DNA from 2 places in the Paenibacillus sp. 01T424 genome. Region 2 is predicted to be linked to the other one. Evidence: predicted binding sites of a transcription regulator. Region 2 holds the regulator's gene; the other holds the start of a gene.
What was found. Region 2 encodes LexA, which represses DNA repair genes until DNA is damaged. Its sites were predicted from a motif close to CGAACATATGTTCG; they were not measured.
Positions count from the first base shown of each region.

Region 1: the regulator LexA is predicted to act here: its motif matches at 16,652-16,665, upstream of AC1DPK_RS23835 (phosphonate ABC transporter ATP-binding protein).

Region 1 is NZ_JBFTPZ010000035.1:25,409-47,729, reverse strand. Features, by position in the region: gene xerS (tyrosine recombinase XerS) at 1-281, shown strand, start outside; gene AC1DPK_RS23905 (ABC transporter ATP-binding protein) at 330-2,138, opposite strand; gene AC1DPK_RS23900 (ABC transporter ATP-binding protein) at 2,154-3,899, opposite strand; gene AC1DPK_RS23895 (ADP-heptose synthase) at 4,213-4,755, opposite strand; gene AC1DPK_RS23890 (YpdA family putative bacillithiol disulfide reductase) at 4,963-5,937, shown strand; gene AC1DPK_RS23885 (DUF4129 domain-containing protein) at 5,987-7,330, opposite strand; gene AC1DPK_RS23880 (DUF58 domain-containing protein) at 7,327-8,469, opposite strand; gene AC1DPK_RS23875 (AAA family ATPase) at 8,478-9,437, opposite strand; gene AC1DPK_RS23870 (polysaccharide deacetylase family protein) at 9,453-10,376, opposite strand; gene AC1DPK_RS23865 (phosphotransferase) at 10,373-11,356, opposite strand; gene AC1DPK_RS23860 (MOSC domain-containing protein) at 11,372-12,043, opposite strand; gene AC1DPK_RS23855 (amino acid permease) at 12,312-13,925, opposite strand; gene AC1DPK_RS23850 (response regulator) at 14,057-14,653, opposite strand; gene AC1DPK_RS23845 (DUF3298 and DUF4163 domain-containing protein) at 14,716-15,327, opposite strand; gene AC1DPK_RS23840 (GNAT family N-acetyltransferase) at 15,343-15,855, opposite strand; gene AC1DPK_RS23835 (phosphonate ABC transporter ATP-binding protein) at 15,852-16,577, opposite strand; gene AC1DPK_RS23830 (hypothetical protein) at 16,736-16,960, shown strand; gene AC1DPK_RS23825 (hypothetical protein) at 17,026-17,163, opposite strand; gene AC1DPK_RS23820 (HAD family hydrolase) at 17,309-18,043, shown strand; gene AC1DPK_RS23815 (type IA DNA topoisomerase) at 18,128-20,386, opposite strand; gene AC1DPK_RS23810 (hypothetical protein) at 20,588-21,748, opposite strand; gene AC1DPK_RS23805 (glutamate synthase subunit beta) at 22,006-22,321, opposite strand, start outside.
Region 2 is NZ_JBFTPZ010000036.1:15,195-25,059, reverse strand. Features, by position in the region: gene AC1DPK_RS24180 (methionine gamma-lyase family protein) at 1-579, shown strand, start outside; gene AC1DPK_RS24175 (MerR family transcriptional regulator) at 642-1,052, shown strand; gene glnA (type I glutamate--ammonia ligase) at 1,097-2,425, shown strand; gene AC1DPK_RS24165 (hypothetical protein) at 2,944-3,573, shown strand; gene AC1DPK_RS24160 (sporulation protein YjcZ) at 3,685-3,795, opposite strand; gene AC1DPK_RS24155 (hypothetical protein) at 3,952-4,128, shown strand; gene lexA (transcriptional repressor LexA) at 4,441-5,061, opposite strand; gene yneA (cell division suppressor protein YneA) at 5,220-5,594, shown strand; gene AC1DPK_RS24140 (ABC transporter ATP-binding protein) at 5,755-6,474, shown strand; gene AC1DPK_RS24135 (ABC transporter permease) at 6,464-7,819, shown strand; gene AC1DPK_RS24130 (efflux RND transporter periplasmic adaptor subunit) at 7,846-8,928, shown strand; gene AC1DPK_RS24125 (DUF896 domain-containing protein) at 9,050-9,241, shown strand; gene AC1DPK_RS24120 (aldo/keto reductase) at 9,287-9,865, shown strand, end outside.

The DNA of each region.
Region 1 (22,321 bases), on a different contig from region 2:
TGGCTGTTGCTAATGGAAAAAACGAGGGTTCGCGCATGACGAAGCGAGCAATTCAAGAAATGGTACTGAAATATGCCAAACGCTTTGGAAAACCTTACTTATCCGTACATAAGCTCAGACATAGCTTCGCCACGGACTACTATCTGCGAAACGACATCTACAAAACCCAAGAGCAGCTTGGGCATGCTTCGCCGGAAACGACGCAAATTTATGCGCATTTAACGGATAAAACGATGGCACAAGCAATCGATCGTACAAAAAAAGAGGACGAGTCAAGCTAGCGCATCTTTTGCGTAAGCCTGACTTGCCCTCTTCTTTTATTCATGCCATTAAGAACTAGTTTGCAAAATAACAGATTCCTGCATAGACAGCTGTGTTAGAACAAGATTGGAGTAGATGCCGCCTTTCTTCATCAGCTCCGAATGCGACCCCTGCTCGGCTACTCTTCCGTTCTCAATGACGAGAATAAGATCAGCATCCTTAATGGTGGATAGTCTGTGCGCGATAATAAACGCCGTTCTTCCTGCTAGCAGCGTGTGCAAAGCCTCTTGAATATGCTGCTCTGTTTCCATGTCAACGCTGGATGTAGCCTCGTCTAATATGAGTATGCCGGGATCTGATAGCAACACACGGCCGAAAGCGAGCAATTGCCTTTGGCCTACCGAGAGTTTTGAGCCTCGCTCCTCCAGCTGCGTTTGATACCCATCTGACAATTTGCTTACAACGCGGTCTAGCCTTACGCTCTCGGCTGCTCTAAGCAGCTCTTCCTCTGTTGCATGGTCGTTGCCATAACGCAAGTTCTCTTCTACCGTACCCGCAAAAATAAATGAATCCTGAAGCACGATTCCCATTTGCTTGCGTAGAGATTCGAGCGTTGCCTGCTTAACGTCCATCCCGTCAATTCGCACGGTACCGTCAGTAGCATCGTAGAAGCGCATCAAGAGATTAACGATCGTGCTTTTTCCAGCGCCGGTTGGCCCGACTAAAGCTACTCTTTGCCCGGGCTTAACGAGAAATGAAACGTTATGAAGCACATCAGGTTTATTTTCCTCATAACGAAACGAAACATTATCAAACTCAACCTCGCCGCGAACCTGCGGCAGTTCTAAAGCATGCTTGCTATTTTTCACCTCTGGATCGGTATCCAGCACTTCAAATATACGCTCGGCAGAAGCCATAGCTGACAACAGCTGGCTATACACCTTGGATAAGGCGCTCAGCGGCCCCCAGAAGCGCCATAAATAATTAATGAACGCCATAATGAAGCCAAGCGTAAGCGCGCCTTCAATGACCTTCATGGCTCCGAACCAAACTACGATACAGGTGCCCAGCATTCCGATCATTTCAACCAGTGGATATACAGTCGATTCCAACGTAATTGCTCGCATAAATGCGCCTTTGTTGCGGGTATTTATACCTTCAAATCGCTCATTGTTAGTCCGCTGGCGTGAGAAGGCTTGAATGACACGAATGCCTTGTATCGTTTCGTTCACATTACCGTTAATCGATGACATCGTTGAGCGTGAACGCGACCATGAGCCTTCAATTTTTGGACGTAGCTTTGCAACGATGAAATAGAGCAGCGGCATCATAATAAATGAGAGCAAAGCAAGCTGCCAATCCATCCAGATCAAAATGATGACGATGCCAAGTAAATGCGTAACCTCCATCACCATCGTTATCAAACCGCCGTTGATTAGCTCACCAATAGCATTTGTATCATTCGTTATTCTGGACATAATTTTACCAGCGGGACGCCCATCAAAAAAACGAAAGGACAAGGTTTGCAAATGATTAAATAATTGCTGACGAAGATCAAACAAAATACGTTGTCCTGTAAAATTGATCCATCTGGTATGCATATAGCTAAACAACCAGCCTATTAGCTTAACGCCCAGCAGAATAGCACCCAATACATGGATAACCGAATAATCTTTTTGGTTTATCCCTTTATCGATGATGTACGCAAGAATAATTGGCTCGGATAAGCTTAATAACATATTAATAAGCACTATAATAATGACCCACGTCATTAATTTGCGATAAGGGATAAGATATTGAAGCATACGCCGCATGTATTTCCCATTAAACGGCTTCTCTTCTACATCAGAATCCATATCCCACTCCACTTGACTCATGATTTCACCTCTCTTCTATTGATGTGCGATTTGCTTCTGTCTATCAAACAATTGACGGAAGAAGCCACTGCCTTCGTTTAGTTCCTTATGTGTGCCTTCTTCAGCCACACGGCCATTTTCAAGCACAATAATACGGTCCGCATGCTGAATCGAGGAAAGCCGCTGCGCGATTATAAATGTCGTGCGACCCTTCATGACTTCTAATAAAGCTTCATGAATAGCTGATTCTGTTGCTGTATCTACACTCGCTGTCGCTTCATCCAGTACTAAAATTGGCGGATCCATTAAAATCGCACGAGCAAGCGCCACACGTTGTCTTTGCCCGCCAGAGAGCCCGACACCCCGCTCACCAATTCGCGTATCGTAGCCGCTTGGCATGCTTTCGATGAAGGAATGGATTTGCGATTTGCGTGCTGCCTCCTCAATTTGCTCCTGCGTCGCATCCGGATGACCGTAGGCGATATTATCTCTAATCGATGCTGAGAACAAGAAGGTCTCTTGCGGTACAATACCTATGCTTCGCCGCAGTCCATCAAGCTCATATTCCCGCACATCTACACCATCAATGAGTACACTGCCACTGGACACATCATAATAACGAGAAAGCAAGCCAATCAGACTGCTTTTGCCTGAACCCGTGGCACCGAGTACACCGATCACCTCACCTTGCTTCACTTGGAAAGAAACCTCATCCAATATCGGCTTATCCTTCGCTAAATCCTGATCGGAGAAGAAGAATGTTACACGATCAAAAACGACGTTGCCGTGCATTCCGTCCGTATTTATCGCTTGTTCAGGGGTTTGAATATCAACCGGTGTGTCCAGCACTTCAAATACACGTGGAGCTGCTTTAATCGCTTGCTGGAAAATATTAATTTGCCAGCCTAGCATATTCAGCGGCCAAATAATGCCCCATGTGTACCATTGAAACGCTATGAAGGTACCAATCGACATCTCTTCCCGAGCAACAAAAATAGCACCGATCCAGATCATCAAAACAAACGTGAGTCCTCCGTAAAAGCCCATGAGGGGAAATGCTTTTGCCTCCAGCCTTGCCCGGTCCATATTTGTATCAAAGTTTTGCTCATTTCGCTCAGCGAATTTCCTTTGTTCTACGGACTCCGTTGCAAAAGATTTGACAACTCGAATGCCTGAAATATTTTCTTGAAGCGTAGTCGTTAAGCGCCCCATTTGTTCACGAATATTGGACCAAGCTGGTCCTACTTTGTGGTTAAAGCGAAATAAGACGAACAAAATAAAAGGAATTGTAATTAAGCTGATTAAAGTTACTTTCCATTGCATCGTCATCATGAAAATCGTCGTTCCGATAAACGTCAGCATGCCAGTAAATAGGTTCATCGCTCCAAACCCGACAAAGTTTTTTACCGCATCAATATCCCCAGTCATTCTGGACATGAGCTGACCAGTCTGCGCACGGTCATAATAAGAAAATGATAACCGCTGCAAATGCTCATAAAGCTCTTTCCGGAGTTTAAACACGACATTTTGACCGACCAGCTCTTGGGAATAACCTTGTATAAACATGCCCAAGCTCTTTAAAGCTTGAATGCCTGCCAAAGCAAGTGTTAATCCGATCACGACGGACATATTGCTTTTTCCGATTCCTTCGTCAAATATTTTGGCTAATACCCAAGGAGCTACCAAATCGAATATCGTCGCAAAAATCATAATGATAACCGCTGTAAATACCCATTTGGCACTCGGTCTTACATAAATCATCAAACGTAACAGCGTTTTCATTGGATTGCCCCTTCCCCTATAGGAAACAAAAAAAGACCTCAAGCCATAATCGGCTTGAGATCTTCGTATAATAGCGTGCAACGGTCAAAAAAGCTGCGTTGACACCAATGAACGAAGGCAGCCCGATCGGCATGTTTGAACAACGGAATGGAAATTCATGCTAAACTGCGCGCCTTCGACATTCATTCCAATCTGATTGAAAAACATTCGTGAGCCCCCCTTTTCGTATCCATTTGATCATATTTTCCTAACCCATCCAAATCTTAACACCTGTTTCTGCCTTTGCGCAAGAGGTTTTTACAAAAAAAATGATTTAAAACCTGTCCGACTCATTCGGCAAATCAAAGTCGCTTGAGGAGATGCCTTCCTCTACCGCAAACTCAAAATCTTCAATATCGTAAATTTGTACAGGGACCTCTGCTTCTATCAGCTTATCTTGAAACTCAAACTGATCCGACAGCAATGGGACTTGCAGCTTCAATCCTGTTAACAGCAATTCCGTTTCGATCGGATCGAACATCTCGCCATAATGGGCATTATCGACAGCATGCACGACCGTAAAATGAATCGTATCATTTAGAATGAGCGGAGAGCTTTCTCGCCAAGGCACTTGCATGGCCTTTTCAATTTTTTTGCGATTAAGAGCATCCTCAAAAAAAGCAATAAGTTCATTTATTTTGGTTTTTACATGCCCATCATCATCTGGATCATCCATGACAGGTTCAACACCGTCTCTCATTTCATACAGCTCAGCTATGGATGAATAAGGAACGACAAAATCAATTGGACGACTCGGTACAAGAAGATGTCCATACGTTGCCACCAGTACTGCCTCTATTACAAAACGTCGCCGCATGTGATCTCCTCCTATCATTTTGTGAAATAAAGCTAGTTTCATAGAACCGGTATACAAATAAGAATGGTTACACATTATTATACAATAATATATTGCATGTACACGAGAGCCATAAATCCAGATTTGCACAATATGTACGCCTCGCAGTAAAATGATCGTTATATTAGAATTTATATCGCTTCGTTATAGTATAGGAGGGTAATACGAATGCAAAAAGAAGAAGCCATCATCATTGGAGGCGGTCCGTGCGGCTTGGCAGCAGCGATTGAACTCGAACGGATTGGTCTCCAGCCACTAGTCATAGAGAAACGCAACATTGTACATTCAATCTCGCAATATCCCACTTATATGCAATTTTTCAGCAGTCCAGAAAATCTTGAAATCGGCGATATACCATTCACAACGGCTAACGATAAGCCTTCCAGACTGGAAGCACTTAATTATTATAGAACAGCCGCGCAGCGCAAAAACGTTCGTGTGCAAGCCTATGAAATGATAAATAAGATTACGCCTGAGAATGGACAGTTTATTTTGCATGGAGAAGATCGTTTTGGCGAGAAGCGCACATACCAAAGCAAGTATGTCATCATCGCTACTGGTTATTTCGATCATCCGAATGAGCTGGGCATTCCCGGTGAGCAGCTCGATAAGGTTAGTCATTTCTTTCGCGAATCGCATCCTTATGTTGGTATGAAAGTTGCCATTATTGGCGGCAGCAACTCCGCAATCGATGCAGCTTTAGAGCTTGAGAGGGTCGGTGCAGAGGTAACGGTCGTCTATCGCGGCAATGATTATTCCACCAGCATTAAGCCATGGGTTAAGCCAGGTTTCCAGAGCAAAGTAACGAAAGGCTCTATTCGCATGCTGTTTCAGTCAACTGTAACCTCTATCGAAAACAATGAGATCACTGTACTAGGACCTGAAGGTGAGATCCGTTTGGAAAATGATTTTGTATTAGCTTTGACCGGCTTCCATCCCGATCGCAACTTCCTTAACACAAGCGGCGTTACGATTGAGGAAGAAGGGTATCCAACCTTCAACGAAGATACTATGGAAACGAATGTTCCAGGCATTTATCTGGCAGGTGTGGTAGCCTCCAGACATGAAGCAAATGAAATTTTCATCGAATCAGGACGGTATCATGGCCATAAAATTGCCGAACATATTTTAAGCCTCAAATGATTATATGGTTAAGCTTTGAATCATACACCAAAAAAAGGGAATCAGCTTGTTAAGCTTGATTCCCTTTTTTTTCGAACTGGTTTTTAAGAGCGTTGATTTGTTGGTCATCTGGCTGTTTATCGCCATACCTTGCTTCTTCGTACAACTCAATAAATCGAGGCATATTGTCGAGCTTGCCAGCCTGCCATGTATTCAGGTCTTCTGACGTTTCGCGCGGAGTCATATGTTCTTTGACCGTATACCCCTGTTCGGCGCTGCTTCTCAATAAGCGAGCATATAAAAACCTGATTTTTTCGGTATTTGTTCGCAGCTCATTCCATTCCTGAGCAAAGGAGCGCTTCTTTGGCAGCAGCTGCTTCAGTTTATTGCCCATTTGCTCACGCCATTTAGTTAATGTCATTAAACTTTCAACTTCATCTGTAAAGCCAACCCCATTATTGCGGCTATCTGCTCCTCTTTCCTGCAATTTAGCAGCAAGCAGCTTCGCCCATTGCATTACCTTTCTAGCAATAAAATAGAACAGAATGCAGAGGATGATGATGACTAACACAATGCCGATGATTTTCGCAATTTGCTCGAGTAGCAGCATCCAATCAGACGGCGGTTTCGTTTCCTCCAAAGGCATCTCAGGTGTTGAAGAATCAATAGGAGGTTCTTCAACCGGTGTCTGCTCCCTAGACTGGTTTAGCCAGTTCATTATTCGCTCAATGATTGAATGAAAGAAGCTCTCAATCATCTTCTGAATTTGTCGGAAAAGAGCAAGAATGCTAATGATGCTGACAATTACAATAATTAATAGACGATTTTGGCGTTTGAAAGCAAGAGTAGCTGACGTTTTCCCTGAATCTACTGTTTCACTGTTCAAATGCCGCTCATTTGCAAAAAAGAAAAATATAATGACGGCAGCAATTCCGCAAACGATTAAAACACCGTTGAACTCCATCAGTTTTTTTAACGCAATTATTTTTAACGGCTGCACAGCGACATAAAGGAGCACGCCAATCAGCATCTGTGTATTGGGAAATGAGTTGAACCATCCGCGCAATTGCGCCGACATGCCCTTCATTGCTGCTACAGCAGCAGCAAGTCCGCATACAACCATAGGGACGATATCCACATTACCTACCCATGCGATAATGAACAAACTGCTATGCAACGCCCCAATAGCAATAGCTAGAAGCAACTTCACGCCGTATCGTAATCTTGGATATTTTCCGAGAATTAGCGATGCCGCCCAGTAACAGAGAGGAATCGTTGCTATCCATGGCCACAAAGCTCCAGCAGGCAGCAAGTAAACAGCTATCGCTAAAAATACAGGCAAATAAAAGAGCAGTTCAATAACGCCTTGACCTAAGGTATTTAAAGAAAAAGATCGCTTCTGTGGCTCATTCACGCGGTCACCTCTTCTCTGCCGCTACCTGATATCGCTTGTCCAACATCGCTAATCGTTGGCTTAGCAGTATCTGTCAGCATCCAAACTGCGACTGCATTGCCGTTGTAGCGAAGCTGTTCAGCTTGTTTTTCCAGTTCTTCGTTCCAATAAGCCGTAATCATTAGCACATCTCGTTCACTGAAGCCGCTTCTTGCTTCGCGTTCCAACAAATGATGAAACAGCTCTGTTCGTTCTATATCGAGCTTCGCCATTTCCTCTAAAATAACGATTAAATGCTCATGCCCGCCTCTAGGTTCAATGTGAACGCTTTCCATCATGCCGGTCAAAGGCATATTGGATGCAAAACCAACTTCCATGCCCTGCTGAATGACAGCTTCAGCTGCCCCTGCTGCCCATTCAATGCCTAGCTCGATTAACGATAAATCAGTAACGCTTCGCCACATGCCCTCTACATCGTCCACATTCAAATAAATCATCAGTCTGCGGTCCGCGGTAAAATCATACTGATGGACTTGAAGGCTTCCTGTTTTTGCAGTAGCTTTCCAGTTGATTTGCTTATACGTATCGCCCGCTTGATAATCGCGAACGCCTGCAATAATGAATGGATCGTTGATAATCCAGCGGCGAATCGATTGATCACCCTGCCAGCTATGATAAGGTAGCTCATGAATGGGCACCTCGGCAGGCTTTGGATAAACAAGCAGTTCCCCTTGAAGCGCAATTTGAGCGGACGAATGGGTTAAACCAAGCGGATCACCGCCCGTTAACGTGACGGTTTGAAGCTTGTACCAGCCTCGTTTTGCACAGGTGATGCGGTGTGTGCGCGTAATTTTTGTATACGGCGATAGACTAAAGAAGCTCTTATGGTTCTGATAAAGCTGCCCGCTGCTCACAGAAAAATTATCAAGCTGTTGAAAATGCAGATGAGTGGATAGCTGTGATTCCACGCGTAGCCAGGGCACCGGCAGCCATTTGGCGTTGGCCATCTCTTCTATCATCTCAACCTGCTCGCCGCTATAGCATGTTTTGCTCGTAAAACGCCGTTCATATTGGATACGGCGCAATACGAGCTTTTGAAATATTTTGCCCTGTAGTGACAAAATGACGATTGCAGCTAATATAAACCAGAATAAAATCATCAGGCTGCCTAACGAGCCGTAACGCCTGCTTCAGCAGGCACGGCCGTCAAACGAATAATGTCATCAATAATGGATTCCGCCTGATTTGCTGTACGATGCATGCCGCGAATGGCTAGTCGGTGGGACAAGACCGGCTTCGCCATTGCCTTTATATCATCAGGCGTAACGAAATCACGTCCTCGCAAAATGGCATGTACCTGGGAAGCGCGGAGCAGCGCTTGACTGCCACGCGGACTGACACCAACAGAAACCTCCTCACGCCTTCGTGTTTGCTCCACGATTTGCAGCAAATACTGAAGGATGTCATCGTTCACTTTCACCGCTGAATAGGCTTGCTGTGCCTTCTGAATGACATCTATTCCTGCAACTGGCTCAAGCTCCGCAAGCGGATCATGATCTTTAAAACGTTTTAATAGCTGCAAACCTTCTTCAGTCGTCGGATAACCCATCTTAATTTTGAATAAAAAACGATCGAGCTGTGCTTCCGGAAGTGGAAACGTTCCTTGATGCTCCACTGGATTTTGTGTAGCAATAACCATAAATGGACGCTCCAAATATTTGGTTTCACCGTCGATGCTGATTTGACGCTCTTCCATACATTCGAGCAAACTCGATTGGGTACGAGGCGTCGCACGATTAATCTCATCTGCTAACAGCAAATGAGTAAACAATGGACCAGCTCTGAATTCAAACTCGCTTATTTTTTGATTATAGAAATGAATGCCGCTTAGATCCGATGGAAGCAAATCGGGTGTAAATTGAATTCGCCTGAAAGATAAAGCCAATGATTTGGCCATAGATTTAGCGAGCAAGGTCTTTCCTGTTCCTGGCACATCCTCGAGCAGCACATGCCCTGATGTAAGGAGTCCGATGAGCATTAGTTCTACAACTTCCTCTTTGCCTACGATGACGCGTCCAATATTAGATTTCAATTGTTCGGCTAGTTGTTTTATCGCTTCAATAGACATAAGTCAACTCCTTCGTTAGGTTGTAAAGCCTGTTCGAGCACGCTGCAGTTTTTGCAGTTCACTCCAGCGAATCATACGGATGTTTTCTTTTTGCAACGTATTCTTGATCTCAGCATCACGGAATAATTCGAACTCCATTCCCCGCTTTAGAGGCTGCATGTGAAAAGCATTCAGCTCATCGGTTACGAGAGACGGATGTATAATAATTTCAGAGACTCCTGGTTGCAGACCCTCAAGCACCTGCTGCATGCTTGCCTTTAGTGAATCAAATGTTTCACCCTCCTCCAAGTGGAACGGCAAGCCGATTAAATAATCAAGGATAACAACACCCTTCGAATCCGCCAGCATTCCGAGCTGTTTGGCTTGCTCTTCCAGCTCAGGAGAGGCCACTTGACCAATATTTTGCCTTAAATTACGCGGCAAACGGAAAGGCAGGCCATAGGAAGCGCATACATCCAGAACGATAGATAAGAAATTTCTGCCGGTTGCTAACCCATACAAGCTTCCCATGTGATTGTCTGCATGCGATGGTTTCATCCCCATAGCTAAAGCCATTTCAATTTGTGCGATAAGTTCTTCTTTAACTTGCTCTGGATCAGCTTGCAGCTCAAAGCTTTTACTGTCCTTCGGGAAATAATTTTCATGGGTGACAAGCGAACTTGTGCTTCCTTTGCGGTTGACTGGACCCCAGCGGTACATATCCCATTCGCTAGTAAATGTGAAATGGACACCCACATCGACTTGCGGATGCCTTGCACTCCATAGCGCTGCTTCCCTCGCCCAGCCGCAAGGAATCATAATCGTCGCCGAGCTCACCGTTTGTTCTAGCAGCAGCTGCTGAATGCCGACATTTACCGAATGGCATACTCCGTAGTCATCTGCGTTAATAATGAGCAGTTTTTCGTTCTCGCCGTATCCCAGTGCTTTGGCTAAACTCATGAAAAATCATCCTCCCAATGTTCATTAATCCAGCGGCAGCCAAATGCTGATTGATCGATAATGCCGCAAAGTATTTCCTCATCATCTAAATTATCTCTTAAGCGTATGGCAAAATGCAATGCTACATCAAGCAATCTTAATTTCATTAATATCGGCAATATCTTAATTTCATGAAGAGTTAACGGATTCGTATCCTGATAACCCTGCAATAAACGCTTCACCTTCTCTTTTATATTTAGGTCATTTGGTTTTATGATATCGACAATAATGACAGCAAGCTCCATCGCTCTAACATCGACAGTCGTAAATTCAAAATCCAGCACACCTACGATCGTATCGCCTTGACATACCGTATTATTAAAAACCAAATCACCATGGATCCATTGTTCCGGCAGCCCGATAAGCTGATTACAATCTTCTTTCAGCTTCAGGCGCTCCTCATGCAAGGCCATGAAGCTTGATTTTCTACCTTTAAGATCTACGGAAAGCTCTGCCATTGCAAAAAAAGCTTCCTCATCCATCAAAGCATATGTATTCTCCAACATGAAATAAGGGCTGTAAAGCGGCAAGCCTTTTGGGTTTATTCCGCTTAAAGCACTAGAAAGCTTCGCAGCTGTAACGCCTAGCGCATAAACATGCGCTGGGTTTGAAACCGTCGGTCGGTCACCATCAATAAACTGAAATAATGACGATAAGGTGCCATCTGTTGCAACGCTAATCGTTTCGCCTTGTTTATTCTGAACTGGAATCGGCACCTTAAAGGTTAGCTTCTGTTTATTCAAGTCGTTCAGTATCTCATGTTCAAGCCTTACAATATCCATATCCTTATGGTTATTGTAAATGCGCAGGACAAATTTTTTATTTCCCGACGAAATGATTCGGGTCGTATTATTCATTCCACTCTCCCGGCTCTCAATATGACAAGGCTCGGCGAACGCATATGCATCTAAATAAGCTGTAAAATCTATGGTGTCGGTCAAAACAGACAAGCCTCCTTATTGATCAAGCTGCAATCTTGTCAAGCGAGCCCCTAGCTGTTCCTGCCAGCTCGCAGCCAATTCTTTCACTTCAAGCAGCTCTCTTATTCCTTTTATGTCATCTTTATCACGGTACATGACACGGTTAGCTTCCATAACCGTTTTACGGGCCGGATGTTTATATTTAATTTCAAACGTCATCCCTGCCTGTATATGGCCCTCTTGGAGTACGCGGAAATAAAGACCTGTGTAGCCTTCACGCTGAACATGTCCCGGCAATTCCGGGAGCTTATGCCGCAGCCCCAGCTTATAGCACGGCTGTCTTGGCTGACTTACTTGGAGGATCACATCACCTGCTTGGATTATATCGCCGATGCACAAATCCCCTTCTGTCCAGCTCGAGAGCGTAAAGTTTTCACCAAAAGCTCCGTAATCAAATGGCTCCTCGTATTTCTCACGCCAATAGGCGTATCGTTGCTCGAAATAGACGCATACCGCTTTGTCTGGTCCACCATGATGAATCGTATCGCCTTGTCCATCGCCCTCAAGTCCTATAGTGCTCAAAGCATGGGTTGCTTGTGAAGGCTGCTTATAAATTCCTGTTAATACTTCTTTGCTGCCGTGTGTTATTGATTTCGGCATTCCTATATTTAGTGACACAAGTTTAGCCGTTTCTATATGATGTGTCATTAGCTTCGTTCCTCCTATAAATATCTCTCATTTGACTATTATAATCTTCTAAGGGAGATGTTGGCAAAGAGAGATAACTATATCGATAACTTTTGTGATTTTCCCTTTCCCAGCAACGCTTTCGACACATTCTACTTGCGTTAGCCACTGGCTGTCGAAAACCTCTCTTTTCTGTTACTTATTGCGTTTCCCCGGGAAATGTTTTTTAAATAGTCCGACTATTTCCTAAATGAGTACCTCATTATTTCCCACAGCATCGACATACAGATTAATTTAAAGGAAATTTTCTTTCCATAAAATAAAGCTCCTTGCGCGAACGATCAACTCTGCTCTGCAGGCTCATCCCATGTTTTTGCCGATACCTTAGCTCCATGAAAGAGATCAAAGTAAGAATTACAAAAGCTGCAATTGAGCCTCGATAATCGATGAATATAGCAGCTAGTATCGTCGTTAACAGCAGCCAAGCTATGGAAACCACATGGATTGGGATACTCCAGCTGCCCAAATGCCACGGTGATGCATGCAACTGCGCATGGATCTTCCCCTGTTTTATTTTCCAGGCAATCGGTATGGCATAAGATAAATTTAAACATATTATCGCTGCAGTTAGAAGAAAAATGATTGTATCGTCTCTATAGCTGAAAAAAGCAATGAGAAGAATAGTTAGTGAAATGACCGCACACAACCAGACGGCAGGAATCGGCGTCTGATGCCGCTCCGACACATTAGACCACCGTTGGCTCAGCGGCATGGCGCCATCACGTGCTAGGCTGTATACAATCCGCGAGCATACTGTCATCGTCTGCAGTCCGCTGCTCCATAATGATAGAATGACAAAAATAATGATCATACTGGTGCCGCCCCAGCCAGCAGCTGCCGTTTGTAGAAACGTTCCCAACCAGCTTGGTCCGTTAGACAATGGAATGGATATAAGCATAAAGCTCAGAAGTACAAAACCAATAACAAATGTGTAAGCAGTAGATAAAAAAATCGACCACGGTGCTCGTACACGAGGATCAATTGTTTCTTCCGATCCTTGGCTTGAGCCCTCCATGCCAATAAATAGCTTTAACAAAAGGAGCGTACCGCTGACGAATGATCCCGCCTGCACGGTACCATTCCACTCTGCATTTTGAAATTGATACATCAATACAGGAGAATAGCTGCCTGGCCATGCAAGCCAAGCTAGCCCAGCAATAATGAATAAAGCAATAAATATTTGCAGTATAACTCCGCCTGCTTGCAGCTTGCTTAACATCCGGTTTCCAAAGTGATTCACTGCACATTGGGAAGCAGTCAGCCCTGCAACGACACACCAAAAAGTTAAATCCGAGGTTTGATAACCTATTCGAGCGGACATAAAACCGTCCAGTAAAGCTGCACATGCGCAGTTTAGCAGCGCAAGCATAGCTAAATGTCCAGATGCTTGAAGCCAGCCTGCTCGCACTCCCCATGAGCGCCCGCCTAATGAGGATGCCGTATGATAAATCCCGCCTGCAGTCGGTGTCACAGATGAGAGTTCTGCGAGAGATGCACTTAAAATAAGTGCAAATAAAGCGATTATGGGCAAACCAAATCCAATAACCGACGGTCCCCCCTCTCCGATCGCTGGCCCAAACAAAAAAGCTGCGCTTCCAATAAGACCGAGCACATTAAACGATAAACCAAATGACGATAACCCGCCGAACCGCCGTCTAAGCTGCTGCGCTAAACCATAACGATGCAAATCATGTTTGTCCTGCAGCAACTGCGCCTGCAAGCCATAACCAATTAGATTCTGATGCTTAGATAATGAAATGGACTGTTGCGCTTTGAATGCGATGGCCATAATCACGGCAATGACAATCGCAAATAATAATAATCCCGCTAGCAATAAAATCATCCAATCACCCTCCTACGTAACTGTATGAGTGGTTTGGATGTCACATGCAAAAGGAAGAATGATTAAAGCGCATAACAAAAACTCGCATCCATCAAGAAGCGAGTCGATTGATTTTTATTTTTTCACTCAGCTTAATTAGCACTTTGCTCCAGTATTCCATAAACGAGTGATTTGAGCTCTATGATATCAAAGGGTTTCGTAAAACAATGTGTAATGCCAAGCGCAAGCGCCTCTTCCATTATGTCTGGATCTGCATATGCCGTTATGAGAATGACAGGCACCTCTGGCGACAACATTCTTATCCCACGCAAAATTTCTATCCCATCCATTTCGGGCATTTTCAAATCAAGCAGTACACAATTCGGCTTCTGCTTCTCGTAAATGTCCAAGGCGATACTGCCGCTTTCAGCTTCATAAACATCGATTCCCTGCGCAGCAAACAATTCAACAAGCATCATTCGAATAGCGGGTTGATCATCTACAACTAAAATCTTATAGAGCATATCTGCTGAATAAGGCATCGAGCTTATAGTTGCTTTCGCAGCGGTCTCAGCAAGGGGTTGATCTGCTATTCGATTCGTAGATATTGACGTAACTGTCGCGGATGGTAAAACAGGCGTCCTTTCGGTGGAACATTGCTGCTCCTTTTCCATTTTTCGTTGGTGAAAGAAGACAAACGACACCGCGACAATTAGAGCTGCTGCGAATAATATGAGAAAATATATCAATGCGTTGTCTCCTTATGTTCTTAGGCTGAATAACTGCTAAGAGAAAATGGTTTCATTCAGAATTAGTCATTAACCAGCATCGGACCTAGTGGACCATCCTCATTAATGATATCTTGCAGTTCGTAGACGGATATCGGAAAATACAGAAATCCAAACACATAAGCTGCCAGCTCATATAGCTGGAAATAGACGACAAGTGAACGGTCCGCTACGTAATAGTCCTGGTCAGGTCTTATGGATTTGAAAGGCTCCAGCGTATCAATCTTTCTTGACAAGATTTGTGCGCTTACGATAGCGCTTATCCGCCCCACATAATCCGACCCAGGCTTAAACAGCTGGGCCAGCGTATAGGTTTGTCCTGTCGATTGCTTAAAAGTCAGCGATTGCTGAAGCGTCAAGCCATGAGCTCCGCCAGTAAAGGCATAATTGAACAAGGAAAGACTAAGATAATCTTTTTGATTATTTTTCTGTTCAAAATAACCCAGCATCTGCGCTCTCGGATCATCAAGCGAGCCTTGATTATGAACCATCTGCTGCACGGTATGATGAATCGTATGGTTGATCTTTTTATCTGCAGCTTCGCTTCTGCCCCCGCTCACATAAGGCAATGACAGCTCGGCTTTCGGAAAATCAGCTTTTGCCGTTTGGATAACGACTGGCGGTTGAAATGACATATGAAAGACACCTTCCTATTCGGTAAGATGCTCCATTGTATGCATTACACGTCTCATCTCATGCCAAACGATTCCGCCATGCGTAGAAGCAGACACCCCTCTACGCTCAAATTGCTCCGATTCGTAGAACGGAATCAAATGCTCCTCGCACATCAGTATAATGGTTTCAATATGTGATGAACTACATTGTTCGATCAGCTTCCTCAGCAACAATGTGCCGATTCCACGCCCGCGATAATGTGCATCAACTGCGATAGTAAGGATGCAAAAGTTGTTCCCCTCAAAAAAATCAGCTTGATTCCCCTTCATCTCATCACCGCAATCAGTCTGTGAAGTACGGATGCCGTTTGTTATTCCAACTAATTGGTCGCCAAGCCAAGCTGACCAAAAAAATGAACGATAATGCTTATAGCGAAATTGAAACCCTGCCATGGTAGCAGCAGCTTCAGGAGAATAGCATTTTTGCTCTAGCTTAATAGCAGCGTCGAGCTCAGCTTCTGTTATGAGGCGTAGTTCAATCTCGTTCACAGGAGTGCCTTCTCGCGTTCAGTCAATCTTCTGCCGCTTACGTTAAGAACAAGTTTACCGTCTTTCAAGCCGAGAATCTGATCAGCAAATCGCTCCGCCCAGTCCCCCTGATGCATAACAGCAATCACAATTACGCCTTGCTCCTTGCATAGCGCTTTCAAATCAGTTAGAACTTGATCCGCCGTATGGGGATCAAGTCCCGAAACCGGCTCGTCGGCTGCAATGACTTTAGCGCCATGAACGAGTGCTCTTGCGATAGCCATACGCTGACGTTCGCCCCCGCTTAGAGTGCTCGCCTTCTGATGTGCTTTATCAAGCAGGCCGCGTTTTTCGATCATATCCATTGCACCCATATAATCATCATTACGTACCATCCCGGTCCATCTCCGCCAAGCAGGCGTTTGTGAAATTGAACCGATAATAACATTTTTTAATCCCGTCTTGTTCGGGAATAGAAAAGGTTTTTCTTCCAAATAAGCAACCTCTCTGCGAACTTTAAGCTTGCCTTTGAATCCTTCTTTGAAAATATCTTTGCCATCAAATTGATAGGAACCTTCACTCCACTTTTCTTGCAAGGCTAGGCACCGAAGAAGTGTGGACTTCCCGCTTCCGCTATCACCTTTAATGGCGATAAAGTCGCCAGGATAAGCCTCAAAGCTAATATCATCGAGCACCTTAGGCCCGCCGGGAATACGTCTGGATAAGTTCTTTACTTTGATCATTTTCCGCTCTCCTTCTGTTTGCAGCAACTGCTTCTATGAATCTAGTTTACGTTAAACAAAAAACAGTTTCCATACAAACAAATGTTTGGTATAATAAAAACAAGAACAAATGTTCTAATGATCGACGAATTCAACATTTTGAAGGAGGCCTGATCACCATGAATAACATCTGCGAAAATTTCCGATATGTAGAGAATGAACGTCTTGGACGCGACTTAACTTTTAAGTTTTACGCCGATGGACGGCTTATTATCATCGATAATGTTGCAGAGGAGGTGATCACTCCCAAAGATTTAAAGGGCGCCAGCAAGGACTTCTACGTTCGCAGACGTATCGCTTTCATTAAGAATCAATTAAAAGCTTCACAGCTTAAATATGCATAACATGGATTAGAAGGAGAGCTGACGCAATTCAAGCTCTCCTTCTGTGTTCATAAAAACTTGCTTCATTAAGGGAGCTGTTTGTTAATGCCGTTTAAGCTCGCAGGTCGCTTCGCGAATTTATCGGTTTTAAGCTTGCCTGACTGTCCACGCAAGGTAGAATGATTTTGACGAGATTCTCCAGTGCCGTTTTTGTTGATAGCCATTGCAATCACCTCCACTATCATTATGCCGATATTATTGGATATGTATGTAAAAGCAGTCCCTCTCTTACACCCTACATTGACTCGACCCTGCCACTTGCGGTAGATTGATCATACAGTTTCAAGTTTTGCAAAGGAGATCGTATACATGAAGCAACAAATTATGTTTGACCTCGACGATACATTAATTCACTGCAATAAATACTTTTACTTGGTCATTGATCAATTTATTGATGCGATGACCACTTGGTTTGGCAGCTCTCCCCTCGTTTCAATACAAGCCATCCGAGACAAGCAAATGGAGATTGATATTGCCGGCGTAGCCGTATTCGGATTTAAAAGCGAGCATTTCCCACAATCGTTTGTTGATACTTACATTCACTTCTCTCATTTGACTGGTCGCAAGAGATCAACAAATGAAGAAAACTTTCTATGGAAGCTTGGCTTAAGTGTATATGAGCACGATACCGAGCCGTATCCAAATATGGAACAAACGTTGTTCTCACTAGCGGAGGCCGGCCATGAGCTTCATCTCTATACGGGGGGCGAGATGCCCATTCAACGTCGCAAGATTGAGAAATTAAACTTGGAGCGTTATTTCGATTCCCGCATCTACATTCGACGCGTCAAAAATAGCGACGCACTAGAAACCATTTTGTCCAATGGTGTCTTCGATCGCAACAGTACGTGGATGGTTGGCAACTCCATTCGAACGGATGTTGTTCCTGCATTAACAGCAGGTATTCACGCTATTCATATGCGTGCGATAACCGAATGGGAATATAACATCATTCAGATTGAAGTGGAACCAAAAGGCGCTTTTTTAACCTTGGATCATCTAAAGGATGTCCCTGGCGCTATTCACGGGTACGTTAATCGATAAAGGAAAGACAAAATCAAATAAACCCGAATTCGTCCTTGATGCTTCTGACGAATTCGGGTTTTTGCTATGTGAGAAAAATGGCCTCTACTGTTCGATTGCCAGTTCTCCGGTACCCACATTTCTAAGCACTATTTTTCCTTCTCCAGGCGTTCCATCCGGAAGCTCAAGCTTCAGCTTAGTCGTCTTCCCCTTCTCGACTAAAGCTTTCACCTGAGTATCCGTCAAATTCCTGCCAAAGCTTTCTTTCCATATAACGAATTTACAGCCTTCCTTGTAGTGAGAACAGCCATAGCCTTTGCGCCCCATAAAGATGGAACCGCCGCAGCCTGGCCTTGGGCAAGTGGCAATGACAGTCGGGCTGCCTGATACACTAGACGCAGCCGATGCCGCTTTTTTTGCCGCTCCAGCCGTTTTAGTTGTGGCTGTACGGGTGCGAGTCGCTGTACCTGACTTTCCGCCAGAGCCTTTGCCGGAAGCAGGAGCTTCACTCTCAAATGATGTTTTGGCGGCTCGTGATTGAACGCGAACCTTGTCCACGATCATCGTCGCGAATTTTTTTACATTTTCCATGAATTGTCCATCCGAAGCAGTTCCTCTGGATATCTCGTTCAATCGTCGCTCCCACAACCCCGTCATCTCAGGAGAGGTAAGCAAATCAATACCAGCACCACGAATCAGCTCAATAGCTGTTCGACCTTTTTGTGTAACTTGTATTTTTTTGCCCTGCATTTCCACATAACCAACGTTTTTCAGCCGCTCAATCGTAGCTGCACGCGTAGCTGGTGTACCTAATCCTGAATCTTTCATTGCATCTCGGACATCCTCGTCCTCAATTTGTTTGCCTGCGCTCTCCATTGCTTTAAGCAGTGTACCCTCCGTGTAATGCTTGGGAGGCTGTGTGTCCTTCTCTTTCACAATGGCATCCGAACAGATAATCCCTGCATCTGCTGATATGGAGAAAGGCTCATTTACTTCAATTTCTTCGTCCTCTGCTTCTTCCTTATCCTTGCTTTTGGCTGAAGGTTTTGCTTTCTCCTTCTTCTGGTCAGCATAGATGACCTTCCATCCTAAGCTAAGAAGCTCCTTAACTGTCGTTTTGAACATTTCGTTCTCTACCTCAGTCAAGACGGTGTGAACCTTATATTCAGCAGCTGGATAAAATTGCGACAAAAACCTTCGCACGATCAAATCATACAGCTTTTGCTCATCAGGGCTGAGTCCATTTGCTTTACGATTCGTTGGCAAAATGGCATGGTGATCCTCAACCTTAGTTGGGTTGCAAATAAATTTATTCCCCTTATGCACAAGGCTCCGATTAGCCCCTTTGACGAGATCATCATAGGCGGTACCTTGAAGTGCATTCAACGTTTTGTGCATTTCAGGAATGTTCTGCTCTGTCACGTAATTTGAGTTTGTTCTCGGATAAGAAATAACTTTATGCTTCTCGTACAACGCCTGTGCTGTATCCAACGTTTTTTTCGCAGAAAAAGCATATTTGCCATTGGCTTCCCGCTGCAAAAGAGTAAGATCGTATAGCTTAAACGGATACTCTTTCGTATCCTTAACTTCATAAGACGCAATTCGTCCCGCCTTGCCTTTAACCTTTGCCGCAACGGCCTCAACTTTTGCTTGATCTGTCATTCTCTCGGCCTGCCACATGCCGCGGTACGTCATTTCATCCTGTGTGAAATGTCCTTCCAGTTCAAAAAATTTCAAAGAGGAGAACGCTTCAATTTGCTTCTGCCGATCATATATAAGGGCGAGCACTGGCGTCTGAACTCTGCCAACCGATAGCAGCACATTATGCTTCGTTGTAAAAGCACGTGAACCGTTCATTCCGATTAGCCAATCCGCCTCGCTTCTTGCTGTTGCCGCGCGGGTCAAATTCTCATATTCGGCGCCCTCTTTCAATTCCTCGAAACCTTTTCGAATCGTCTCCGGGGTAAGGTCTGAAATCCACAGCCGTTTAACGGGTTGATTTAACTTAAGATGGCGCTGGATGAGGGAAAAAATATATTGCCCTTCTCGCCCGGCATCACAAGAGTTGACAAGCAGATTGCTGCGTTTTGCCAGATCGCCGATAACCTTAAGCTGATCGATTGTTTTTTTGTTCGGTACGAGCTTGAACTGTGTCGGTATAATGGGAAGATCATTTATATTCCACTTTTTGTAACGATCATCATAGGCATCAGGCTCTGCAAGACCGATTAAATGACCGATCGCCCACGTAATAATATAATGCTCGCCTTCTATGTAGGAACGGTGATTTTTTGCTTTAGGATCGATTGCGGCTGCTATATTTCGTCCCATATCAGGTTTTTCCGCAATGATTAGTGTCTTCAAAAGATTATCGCTCCTTCATTAAGCTTTTCGAAAGTCTAACGCCTATCGCTCTCCACAATTAGCAATAAACGTTTCGCACTGTACAGCCACTAGAACATTTTACAGATTTCCGCGCAAAAAAGAAATGTTTTTCCCCATATCAAGTTTGAAATTTCTCCATAAAAAAAGCAAACCCAAGTGGGAGAGTTGTCCCAATTGGGTTCACGGAAGGTCTGTGTTAATAGCCGGCTTCTCCATATAGGCAATGATTTTGGCAAAAATCGAACGAACACCATCCGACCACTTCGGGTCTTCCGCATACTTTCGATTAATCCATGTAAAAGGATCTACTTCTGCCGGCCTATCCTTGCTTAAGTTAAATACGGTTCGCGCCGCAATTTCTGCCGATTGCTTAATATTGGTGTTAAAATCCTGCCAGCTATGAAAAACATTAAAAGGATTGTTGGCAATCTTTTTATGCTGCTTATTCGTTTTCGGTACAAACCCTTGCTCTTGTCCAGTTATAGCGAATAAGACGACCGGATGAATATCGAAGGCTTGCGCTGCCGTTATAATTGCTCCAAAATAAGGCTCTTCAGCTAGTATGGATGATTTCGTCTTTAAAAATGAGATCAACCGCGCTTGATCAATTTCTTGATAACGAAGCTCGATAGGCAGCCCGTCTACAGGAACAACAATAGGTTGAACTTGGTTCATAACAACGGGTGGCTGCAGCTTGTTGTCAGACGGTAAATTTAAAGACCAGCCATACAATAAAGTAGCTGCAATTAATAGAATACTTAATGTGCTGTATATATAAGTTCTCGTACTAATCCTACGTGCTAACGTATTGCTCCATTTCGTTGCAGGTAATGAAATGACCTCTGCTTGAGTTGAAGCTTGTGTCATATTACGCGATTCAGCACCTTCAGTAATAAGTAATCCTCTCAGCTGCGTCAGAAGGCCATTCTCAGCCTCATTTGAAGCTACACCCGATTGCTCCCCGTTTAATACGAGTTCGTCCATTACACGCTGCATGAGAGGCTTCTTGCAGCTTATGAGCAGCTGCTCTTCCAGCCAATCATGGAACGGATCATATATTTCTGCCGAGGTTCGATCTAGCTCTAAGCAGGCTTGAAAAATATCTTCCGCTCTAACCGGTCTTTGCCGCTCCAAAACAGCTGTTCTAATGAGCATTTCTGTGACGGAGCGTTTAACGCTGGTCTCGAAATTCGGTAATTGCTTATGTATTATGCGTTTGACCGCATCCGCTACAATTTCTGCTCGTTTTTCCCCAGGCAGCGCAGCGTATTTGTGTTGTACATAACTTCGAATATTTCGAACGTCTGTTGGTGACAAAACATATGCTTCATCGGCTGCCATGACGAATCGCCCCTTCGCGTCATCTCAAACCGATTTTACCACAAGTTTCCTTAGGACAGTGAGCTTAGTTTTTGAATTTCTTCTTGAATGTGCGCGGATGCAGTATAAATACTGTTATTTGTTCCTTCTCGTTAACCGTAAATTGATATTCACAATCACAGCCTTTATCATGCGGGACAGTATTGACCCCATACTCAGCAAGAAAAGCGCCCTAAGGCGCTTCTCATCCATCAAATTTATTATATCACGTCCAATATTTAAGGAAGCATCGATGATCCCATTAAATATTTATCCACTTCACGAGCGGCCTCGCGACCTTCATTAATCGCCCAAACCACTAAGCTTTGACCACGGCGCATGTCGCCCGCAGCAAATACTTTATCCACATTAGTGTTGTATTTGCCATAAGTCGCTTTTACGTTTGTACGACGGTCTTGTGCAAGACCAAGCTGCTCAATCAGCGTCGTTTCAGGACCTTCAAAACCTACTGCAATAAATACAAGATCTGCAGGCCATACTTTTTCTGTTCCTGGAATTTCACTATATATTTTACGTCCAGTCTCATCAACCGTA
Region 2 (9,865 bases):
GGCGGGGGCTTAGCTGAAACGGGGGGCTATATTGCCGGGAAAGCTTTTGCCGTCGAAGCTGCTGCTTACCGCATGACTGCTCCGGGCATCGGCGGCGAGGTAGGCGCAATGTTAGGTACGCTTCGCTCCATGTTCCAAGGTTTATTTTTAGCCCCTCATTTGGTCGGACAAGCGATCAAAGGAAGTGTGCTTGCTGCTGCTTTATTTGAAGAGCTTGGGTTCGAAACAAAACCGAGATGGAATGAGCCGCGTACAGATCTCATCCAAGCGGTTCGATTTGGACAAGCTGATCATTTAATCGCTTTTGTTCAAGGGATACAGCAGGCAGCTGCTGTTGATTCGCATGTGGTTCCCGAGCCTTGGGATATGCCTGGATATGAGAATGCTGTCATTATGGCGGCAGGAACGTTCATTCAAGGAGGCAGTTTAGAGCTATCAGCTGATGCTCCAATACGCGAACCTTACATTGCATATATGCAGGGTGGACTGACGTATGCTCACGCTAAATATGGTGTTTTAACCGCATTATATCGCCTTGTAGACAGTGGTTTAATTGTGATTAAACCTTACATAACTTGACACATTTGCGTTGTAACGGTTAGAATGAACATATAAAAGAGCGACTGGAAGGTTGATGCGACATGGCTGATGATATTCGCAGAAATATGGCCTTATTTCCCATCGGCATCGTTATGAAGCTGACGGATTTAACAGCCCGCCAAATCCGTTATTACGAGCAGCATGAACTAATCGTTCCTGCAAGAACAGCAGGCAATCAGCGGTTATTTTCATTTAATGACGTAGAACGGCTTTTGGAAATTAAATCGTTAATTGAGAAGGGCGTTAATATCGCCGGCATTAAGCAAGTAATGAATCCTGTATCCAAGGAATCTGATGATGCAACAATTGTCAGTGAGCAATCGGAAGTGAAACGCCGTGAGCTATCCGATCAGCAGCTTCACCGACTGCTTAAACAGCAATTGCTGGAGAAGAGACCTGGACAAGCTTCGCTAATTCAAGGACAATTGACTCGTTTCTTAAATAAGCGCTAATTTAACATGATAACTATTGCTTCGCAAACTAAGGAGATGATTCTGTGAGTTACACTAAAGACGATATTAGACGTATAGCACAGGAACAAAATGTTCGATTTATTCGTTTGCAATTTACGGATTTGCTCGGAACAATTAAAAATGTTGAAATTCCTGTAAGCCAGCTTGAAAAAGCGTTGGATAACAAAATGATGTTCGATGGTTCTTCTATCGAAGGTTATGTACGTATTGAAGAATCAGATATGTATCTGTATCCTGATCTTGATACATGGGTTGTATTCCCATGGGTAACACAAGATCGTGTTGCTCGCTTGATCTGTGATATTTACATGCCAGATGGAACGCCATTCGCTGGAGATCCGCGCGGTATTTTGAAACGTGCATTGAAGGAAGCAGAAGATCTAGGATACACAGCAATGAACGTTGGTCCAGAACCGGAATTTTTCTTGTTCAAAACCGATGAGCGCGGCGAACCTACGACTGAGCTTAATGACCAAGGCGGTTACTTCGACTTAGCACCTATGGATATGGGTGAGAACTGTCGCCGTGAAATCGTTTTGACACTTGAAGAAATGGGCTTTGAAATTGAAGCATCCCATCATGAAGTGGCACCAGGCCAGCACGAGATCGACTTTAAATATGCCGATGCGATTAAAGCGGCTGACCAAATTCAAACATTTAAGCTAGTCGTAAAAACAGTTGCTCGCGAGCATGGCTTGCATGCTTCATTTATGCCTAAACCGTTGTTTGGCGTGAATGGTTCGGGTATGCACTGTCACCAATCGTTGTTTAAAGGCGATACGAACGTGTTTTACGATGAGAAGGACAAGCTTGGCCTAAGTGCTGCTGCTCGTCACTACATGGCAGGAATTCTGCTTCATGCGCGTGCAATGGCTGCCATTACGAATCCAACAATTAACTCCTATAAACGTCTTGTGCCTGGTTATGAAGCGCCTTGTTATGTAGCATGGTCTGCAAGCAACCGCTCGCCAATGATCCGTATTCCTGCTTCGCGCGGTCTTAGCACACGTGTAGAAGTACGGAATCCAGATCCAGCTGCCAACCCGTATTTGGCACTTGCTGTAATGCTCAGAGCTGGTCTTGACGGCATTCAAAACAAGCTGCCTTTACCAGCACCAACAGATCGGAACATCTATATCATGACAGAGGAAGAGCGTCAGGATGCAGGCATCCCGAGCTTGCCGCTTGATTTGAAAGAAGCACTGGACGAAATGCTCAGAAGCGACATCATCTGCGATGCGCTGGGTGATCATGCTCTTGCTCATTTCTACGAGCTTAAAGAAATTGAGTGGGATATGTACCGCACACAAGTTCACCAATGGGAACGCGATCAGTATTTAACGCTATACTAAAATTCAAAAACCTCAACGCTGCTGGCGTTGAGGTTTTTTTTGCGTACAGTTATACAGCTGAAATAAAGCCTAATGAAGTGAAGGCACAGGCATATGTTAATCATGTGTCGATAAGTAACCTATATCATCGCTCAGCAACGTCTAAGATGCGCTGAGTTTGGTTTTAAAGATTATTAGAGCCATAATTAAGCAGTGGACTCAAATCGCGCCTAAAGAAAAGTATACAGGTCTAAGAGCTACGGTCTAGTGCTTATATGTCGATGATATATATGCGTTATTAGTAAAATAAACTTTTATAGGATCAGTCAAATACATGGATAATGTGTTTGTGGCTGGTCTTTTTTAGGTTGACTAGAGCCAGTACCACATAGAGTTAGTACTATTCGGGTGGTTATATTGTTGTTATATTCATAACAGTTAATCAACCCAAGCTAATAAACGAAATCGTGACATATATCTTAAACTCAAAAATGACCTAACTATAACCTGGATAATCAAAGATAAATGAGGTGAGCATCATGACAGAAACTAGAATAGATGAAGAAACCAATGGCAGTATTTATGTGTTGCTTACGGACACGGGCACATGGTTTACTCGAATGATCAAATTATTTACTGGTGCACCCTATAATCACGCTTCACTTGCACTGGATATAAATCTGAAGAATATATACAGCTTTGGGCGTAAACGTGCGAACAACCCGCTAATCGCTGGATTTGTCAAAGAAAACGTCTATACTGGAACGTTTCGATATTTCCCTAATACGCGCTGTGTTCTTCTAAAGATTGCTTTATCAGAAAAACAACATGCCGCATTGCTTCAATACATTCGTGAGTTTGAAAAAAATAAAGAAAATTACCGATACAATTTAATCGGATTGTTAGGTGTACTGCTTGAGCTTAATATCGAGCCAACAGATTCATATTTCTGCTCCCAGTTTGTTGCTGAAGCCATGCGGAGCAGTGGTATAAACTTGTGGGAACGACCATCCGCGCAAGTTACACCTCATGATTTTCTTAAACATGAGCAAATGCAAATTGTATATGAAGGATTACTTTATGATTATCCGAAACTTGACCGCAAGAAGCTAATACGAATTTCTAATTTAAGAACAACAGCAGTATTGCTAAGAAAACGTGTAATTTAAAATCTCTCCATCTAAATAACAAAGTAGTGGTTGAAAGGAGCATGAATAGCAAAAAGAAGATCCATCAAATGGATCTTCTTTTGTTAATATGAAGAATGGCTCAAATACGAATTAATATCCGAAGCCAAAGCCGCCGCAACTGCAAGCAATGATCACCAGTAGAATGAATAATACTAAGATGATTCCTAAGCTTGAGAAAGCTCCACCCACGTAACCGGACATTTTTCAATGCACCTCCTTACGAGTTGAATACACAGTATGTTATGCGTRATAAATTCATAGTGATTGGGTGTTTGTCATTTGCTGATTAATTGATGCAGGCATTGCGTTTTTAAGTTAAAGAAGCAGGTTTGTATAAATAATTAGCCTCAGCTTTATATGTACGACTTTACAGAGTATACGGATGCTGCTGTAAATTCATTAGAATTATATACACAATTGTCCGATTGGGAAAATTATTGGCAGGAGACCGATGCTTATTTTCCTTATATCATTACTGTGAACGACGAGATCGCTGGTTTTGCATTAACCAAAAAAGTAACTGAATATGACTGACACTATAATTTACTTGCACATTTTTTTATTATGCGAAAATATAGAAGATCTGGTGTTGGTAAACAAGCAGCTAAGCTAGTTGTACAAAAGCATAAAGGAGAGCGGGAGCTGTATCAGCTTGAACGTAATGTTCCCGCACAACAATTTTGGACCCATGTCATTGGAGAGCTCACAAATCAGAATTTTGTTGAAAGACTTGAGAATGGCAGACGTTACCAAACCTTTAAGCAAGAAAGTTAATGTAATAGCCAAAGAAAAGGCTGAATCAACGTCGTTGATTCAGCCTTTTCTTTATGTACATATTAATTGGTATTAATGAATATCACGGAAAAGTCCAATGACTTTACCTAGAATCGTTACATTTTGAAGTAATATAGGCTGCATTGTGGAATTTTCCGGCTGCAAACGAATATGATTTTTCTCTTTGTAAAATGTTTTGACTGTTGCTTCGTCGTCCTCAGTCATTGCAACTACGATCTCACCATTGTTTGCCGTTTGCTGTTGACGAACGATAACATAATCTCCGTCATGAATACCTGCTTCAATCATACTCTCGCCCATGACATTCAATATAAAAACACTGCTGTCACCAACAAAATGGGAAGGAAGCGGGAAATATTCTTCAATATTTTCTGTAGCAGTAATCGGCACACCAGCGGTAACTTTACCAACAATAGGTACTCTAGCTACGGAAAGCGGGATAATGCCATCAGAGCCTTCTTGATCCAAAATTTCAATAGCACGCGGTTTAGTAGGATCTCGGCGTATTAAACCTTTTTTCTCTAGACGGTCCAAATGACCGTGAACGGTTGAACTGGACAACAATCCAACAGCTTCGCCGATTTCTCGAACGGAGGGTGGATAGCCTTTCTCCCGAACTTCATTCTTAATAAATTCAAGAATTGAATGTTGTCGGTTAGAAATCTTCGACACTGCAATCACTCCATTAGTAGGTTTGCAAAAAATTATAACATAGAACTCGAGTTCGTACAAACATAAGTTCTTAAGTACAGAGGTTCGTATTTTTTCGTTGACACCAAACGTTTGTTCGTGTAATCTAAAAACAGAACAAACGTTTGGGGTGTTGATAAATGATAACTAGTCCAAGTTTTTATAGAACCATTCATAAACAAGATACGAACAAAGCAACAAAGGTCAACCGCTTGATTAGGCATTTCATAAAGCGTCATACTGTTAAGCTCGTCGTTTGCACTGCTGTGTTTTTCTTATTGTTTACGAGCTTCCTACTTATGGGGACATACGCTTCGAGTAATACTCCCGAAGCCGCTTCCGCGGAAGAACAAATTATTAGGGTGCAATCAGGTGATACACTCTGGAATATTGCAAAACAAGTTTCAGATGGCAGCCATGATATCAGATATATCGTATATTTGATTAAAGATCGGAATGATCTGCAATCAACAGTTATAAAGCCAGGACAGAAGTTAATTATTCCTAGCATTTAGCTTGATTTTCCATTACAATTCAATAGTTCATACAAAAAATTACTTTCTATTTAAAGTAGATGCAGGCCAATCTACTTCTTTAGAAAGTTTTTTTATGTTTACTGCAGGGTTAACCCTTGGTTTTGCCGTCTATTAAAGGGGACTGAAAGGAGATGCTATTTTGTTACGAGTTGAAGAGTTATCCCACTCATTTATGAATGGGCATGAAACGACCGCTGTACTGCAGAAAATAAGCTTTCACGTACATAAGGGAGAAATGATTGCGTTGTTAGGGAGCTCCGGTTCCGGTAAATCTACTTTACTGAACTTAATGGCTGGCTTAATGAAGCCTACAGAAGGCCAAATCTTTATTGCGGACCATAATATTGTAACGATGAATGAAAACCGCTTGGCAGAGTTTAGACGGAAGCATATCGGATTTATTTTTCAAGCGTATGAGTTGATAGCCAACTTGACGGTTAGGGAAAATGTGGAGCTTCCGCTTGTATTTCAATCGATGCATCCTTCAATACGGAAGAAAAAAGCTCTTTCGTTATTAGAGCAGGTAGGAATTCCTGATAAAGCAGAGTTATTCCCATCTCAGCTCTCGGGAGGACAACAACAGCGTGTCAGTATTGCAAGATCATTGATAACAGAGCCATCGGTTATTTTTGCGGACGAGCCTACCGGTAATTTGGATACCAAAACAGAGGAAGAAATTATTATGATTTTGAAGCAGTTGAATAAAACGATGGATACTACCTTTATTATCGTAACCCATGAACGTGAGGTAGCAGCACAAACGGAAAAAATTATCACGCTGCGAGATGGTTATCTCGTAACGGATCAGGAAGCCGCACGAGAAAGTATGCTTGCGGGGGGAATTCAAATTGAGAATTAGTGATATTTCAAGATTATCATGGGATCAGGTAAGGCGTAGAAAGGTTGTAACGGCATTATGCGCTGCGGGTATTTCTATTGGATGCGCAGCAATAATAATCGCACTCAGTATCGGTGAATCTGCTCAAGTTTACATTGAGAAACAAATGAATAGTTACTTGAAGATGGATGAAATAACGGTCACAGCCAGTACAGGAGCATACGCTGGCGGCGGAGCATCCACAGCTGATGAAGATTCTTTGCAGAAAGGCAAGTTAACCAAGCAAAAGCTTGACATCATGAGACAAATCGAACATGTCAAAGCGGCATCACCATATCAACAGCTCAACTATATGGAGACGATGACGTTAGATGGGCTTACTTCACAAATTCAAACCGAAATTATAGGTACAGATATTGAGATGCTTTCCGCTTTTGGAAATGACATCAATCAAGGAGAAGCAACGAATGTATTAGGTACCATCGTTCTTAACTATGGAGCGACAATGGGATTTATTGATGAAGAGTCGAAACGTAAAATTCGAGAGCAAATTGATGCTAATCCCTATGATGAAACGGTTTATCAGCAATTTGAGAAGTTAAATCGTGTACCAGGGGCCTTATATCAAAAGCAAATACAGCTTCGTTCCTATTCACCTGATGGCCAAGTCGTGTTGAGCGGACCTCTTCGGGTAATAGGTGTGCTCAAGAAGCCAGCAGGAGTCAGTGATGAGCAGTCGATGTATGACAAAAAAGGTTATGTCTCATTAGAGACAGCGGAGCTCTTGAAGAAAGAGCTGAAGTTAGGGAGTGATGAGCAGGAAGCTTATAACTCTATTATTGTAAAAGTAGATAACCAAGCAAAGATTGAACAAGTAGAGAAGCAGCTGCAGAAACTAGTCGTTACGACGCGAACAAATCTACAGCAGAAGGAACAGCTCGCAAATGAATTTAAAATCATTAAAGCTGCGGCACTTGGTATTGGTGTGTTTATTCTGATCATAGCCTCGATATCGATCGTAGTAGCGATGACGATGTCTACCTATCAGAGACGTAAACAAATTGGGATAATGAAGGTGCTTGGTGCGAATTTGGCTCAAATCCGCAACATGTTCATCATTGAGGCAGCGCTGCTTGGATTGCTTGGTGGATTGTTAGGTGTACTTTTCTCCTATTGGATTGTATGGGGTATAAACGCTCTCATATATAACTTATCCGGCGAGACGGACTCTGTCATTATTTTTATTCCATTTATAACGATTCCAATAGGCATGGCTTTTGCTCTTGCTACAGGTATACTATCGGGTATTTATCCAGCAATAAGCGCTTCACGTACGGATGCTTTAACAGCGATTAGGCGCGATTAATTTATGGTTGAAGAAGGAGCTTACATATGAAAAGAAAAATAAAGTGGGGAATAATCGGTATTATTATTATTGGGATAAGTTTTGGACTATACAAAATAGGCAATCCTCCTAGGCAAACAGAATTCGTTTCTGATTCTCAGCCAATAACATTCCAAGTGACGAACGAAACGATTGCCAACACGGTTGAAGTAAAGGGAAAATCATTGTATGAGCAGGAAACACTCATCTATGCACCTTATGGCTCCGAGGTTAAACAGTGGGCGGTAGAAGACGGGCAGCAGGTGAAAAAGGGTGATATATTGTTTAACCTGGATCAGACGGCCGTGCAAAACGATATTTTGCAAATGGAGGCAGTTCTGCGAAAGGGTAAGCTTGAGGCTGAGTTAAACGATTACCTCAATCAATTGAATGACGAATCAGCGGCGATGGAGTCAACGGAAGAAGCACGAAAAAAAGTGCTCGTTGAAAGAGAAATCGCACGGTTATCCAAGGATGTTAATGAAGTAACAGCGAGCATTCAAGCCAAGGAGCTGCAGCAAAAGAAAAAAATGCTTAATGAATCCAGCTTTCGTTCACCAGCAACGGGAATCTTTTTATTCGATAATCCTAACAAACGGCCACAGGCATTGACCGTTAATGAGTATGTCGGCAAAGTCGTTGACTTGAACAAATTGCAATTTATCGCCTTAGTTGGCGAACAGGATGTGTTTCGAATTAAAGCGGGCATGCCAGTCAAGGTGAAGATGAATGCGATGAAAGAGCTGAACCTTTCAGGCAAAGTGCTTAAAGTTTCTAAATTCGCAAAAACCGGAACGGATCAAAATAATTTAAATCAAGCCGCACAATTTGAAGTCGTAATCGTGCTTGAGCCTAACGAGTATTTGATTGCCGGCCTTAGCCTCAGCGGTGCTATTGAAACTGAACGCAAAGAAAATGCAATTTCAGTGCCATCGATTGCGATTATTCGCGAGAAAGATAAACATTTCGTGATGCTCGATACAGGCAACGGTCAATATGAGCGTAAAGAAATAAAGATTGGCCTCGAAACGCCAGAACAAACAGAAGTGCTTGAAGGATTGAAGCCAGGCGATCAAGTTGTTTTGCAATAACGAATGCTGCTGTCTGTCGTTACTTTATTCGAGATGAGCTCTGTTGCCTTGACAACTGATTGGTGGAAATGTAAAAGTAGAGAGTAGAGTTTTTTTCATCATGAGAGGAGTAGAGCATGTAATGGAATTCGATAAAATTATAGAACGTATTAACGAGCTGGCTCGTAAAAATAAATCGGAAGGTTTATCCGATGAGGAAACGGTTGAGAGAGAAGAGCTTCGCAAGCAATACTTGACTGTTTTCAAAAGCAATTTCCGTCAACAGCTTGATAAGATCGAAATCGTTGATGACAAAGATAATGTTAAGCACTAATGAATGTATTGTGTAATCATTTAATATCCAAGATGGGGTGATTAGATGAATTTCAAACTATTAGGCAAAAGTGGACTAGCTGTTTCTGAGCTTTGTTTAGGCACCATGACATTCGGCAATACGACAAGTGAGGAAGATTCGATCGAGATGATCGATCGTTTTGTTGATCGTGGAGGCAATTTTCTCGATACGGCCGACGTTTATGTGAGCGGTCGTTCCGAGGAAATCGTCGGCAAAGCGATTAAAAACAAACGATCTGACATCGTTCTTGCTACAAAAGTGCGTATGACAACATCCAGCAATATTAACGGTGTAGGCTTATCTCGCAAACATATTATGGACGGTGTAGAAGCTAGTCTTAAGCGGCTTCAGACTGATTATATCGATCTGTATCAAGTGCATGTATGGGATCATGCGACTCCAATAGAGGAAACGCTGCGCACACTGGATGACCTCGTTACTTCTGGTAAAGTTCGTTACATAGGATGTTCCAATTTTTTTGCTTGGCAGCTGATGAAATCACTAGCGTATAGCGATGCTAGCAGATATGTGCGTTTTGTATCGATTCAGCCTCAATACAGCTTAGTGAGCAGGCAGATGGATCGTGAAATGCTGTCGCTTTGT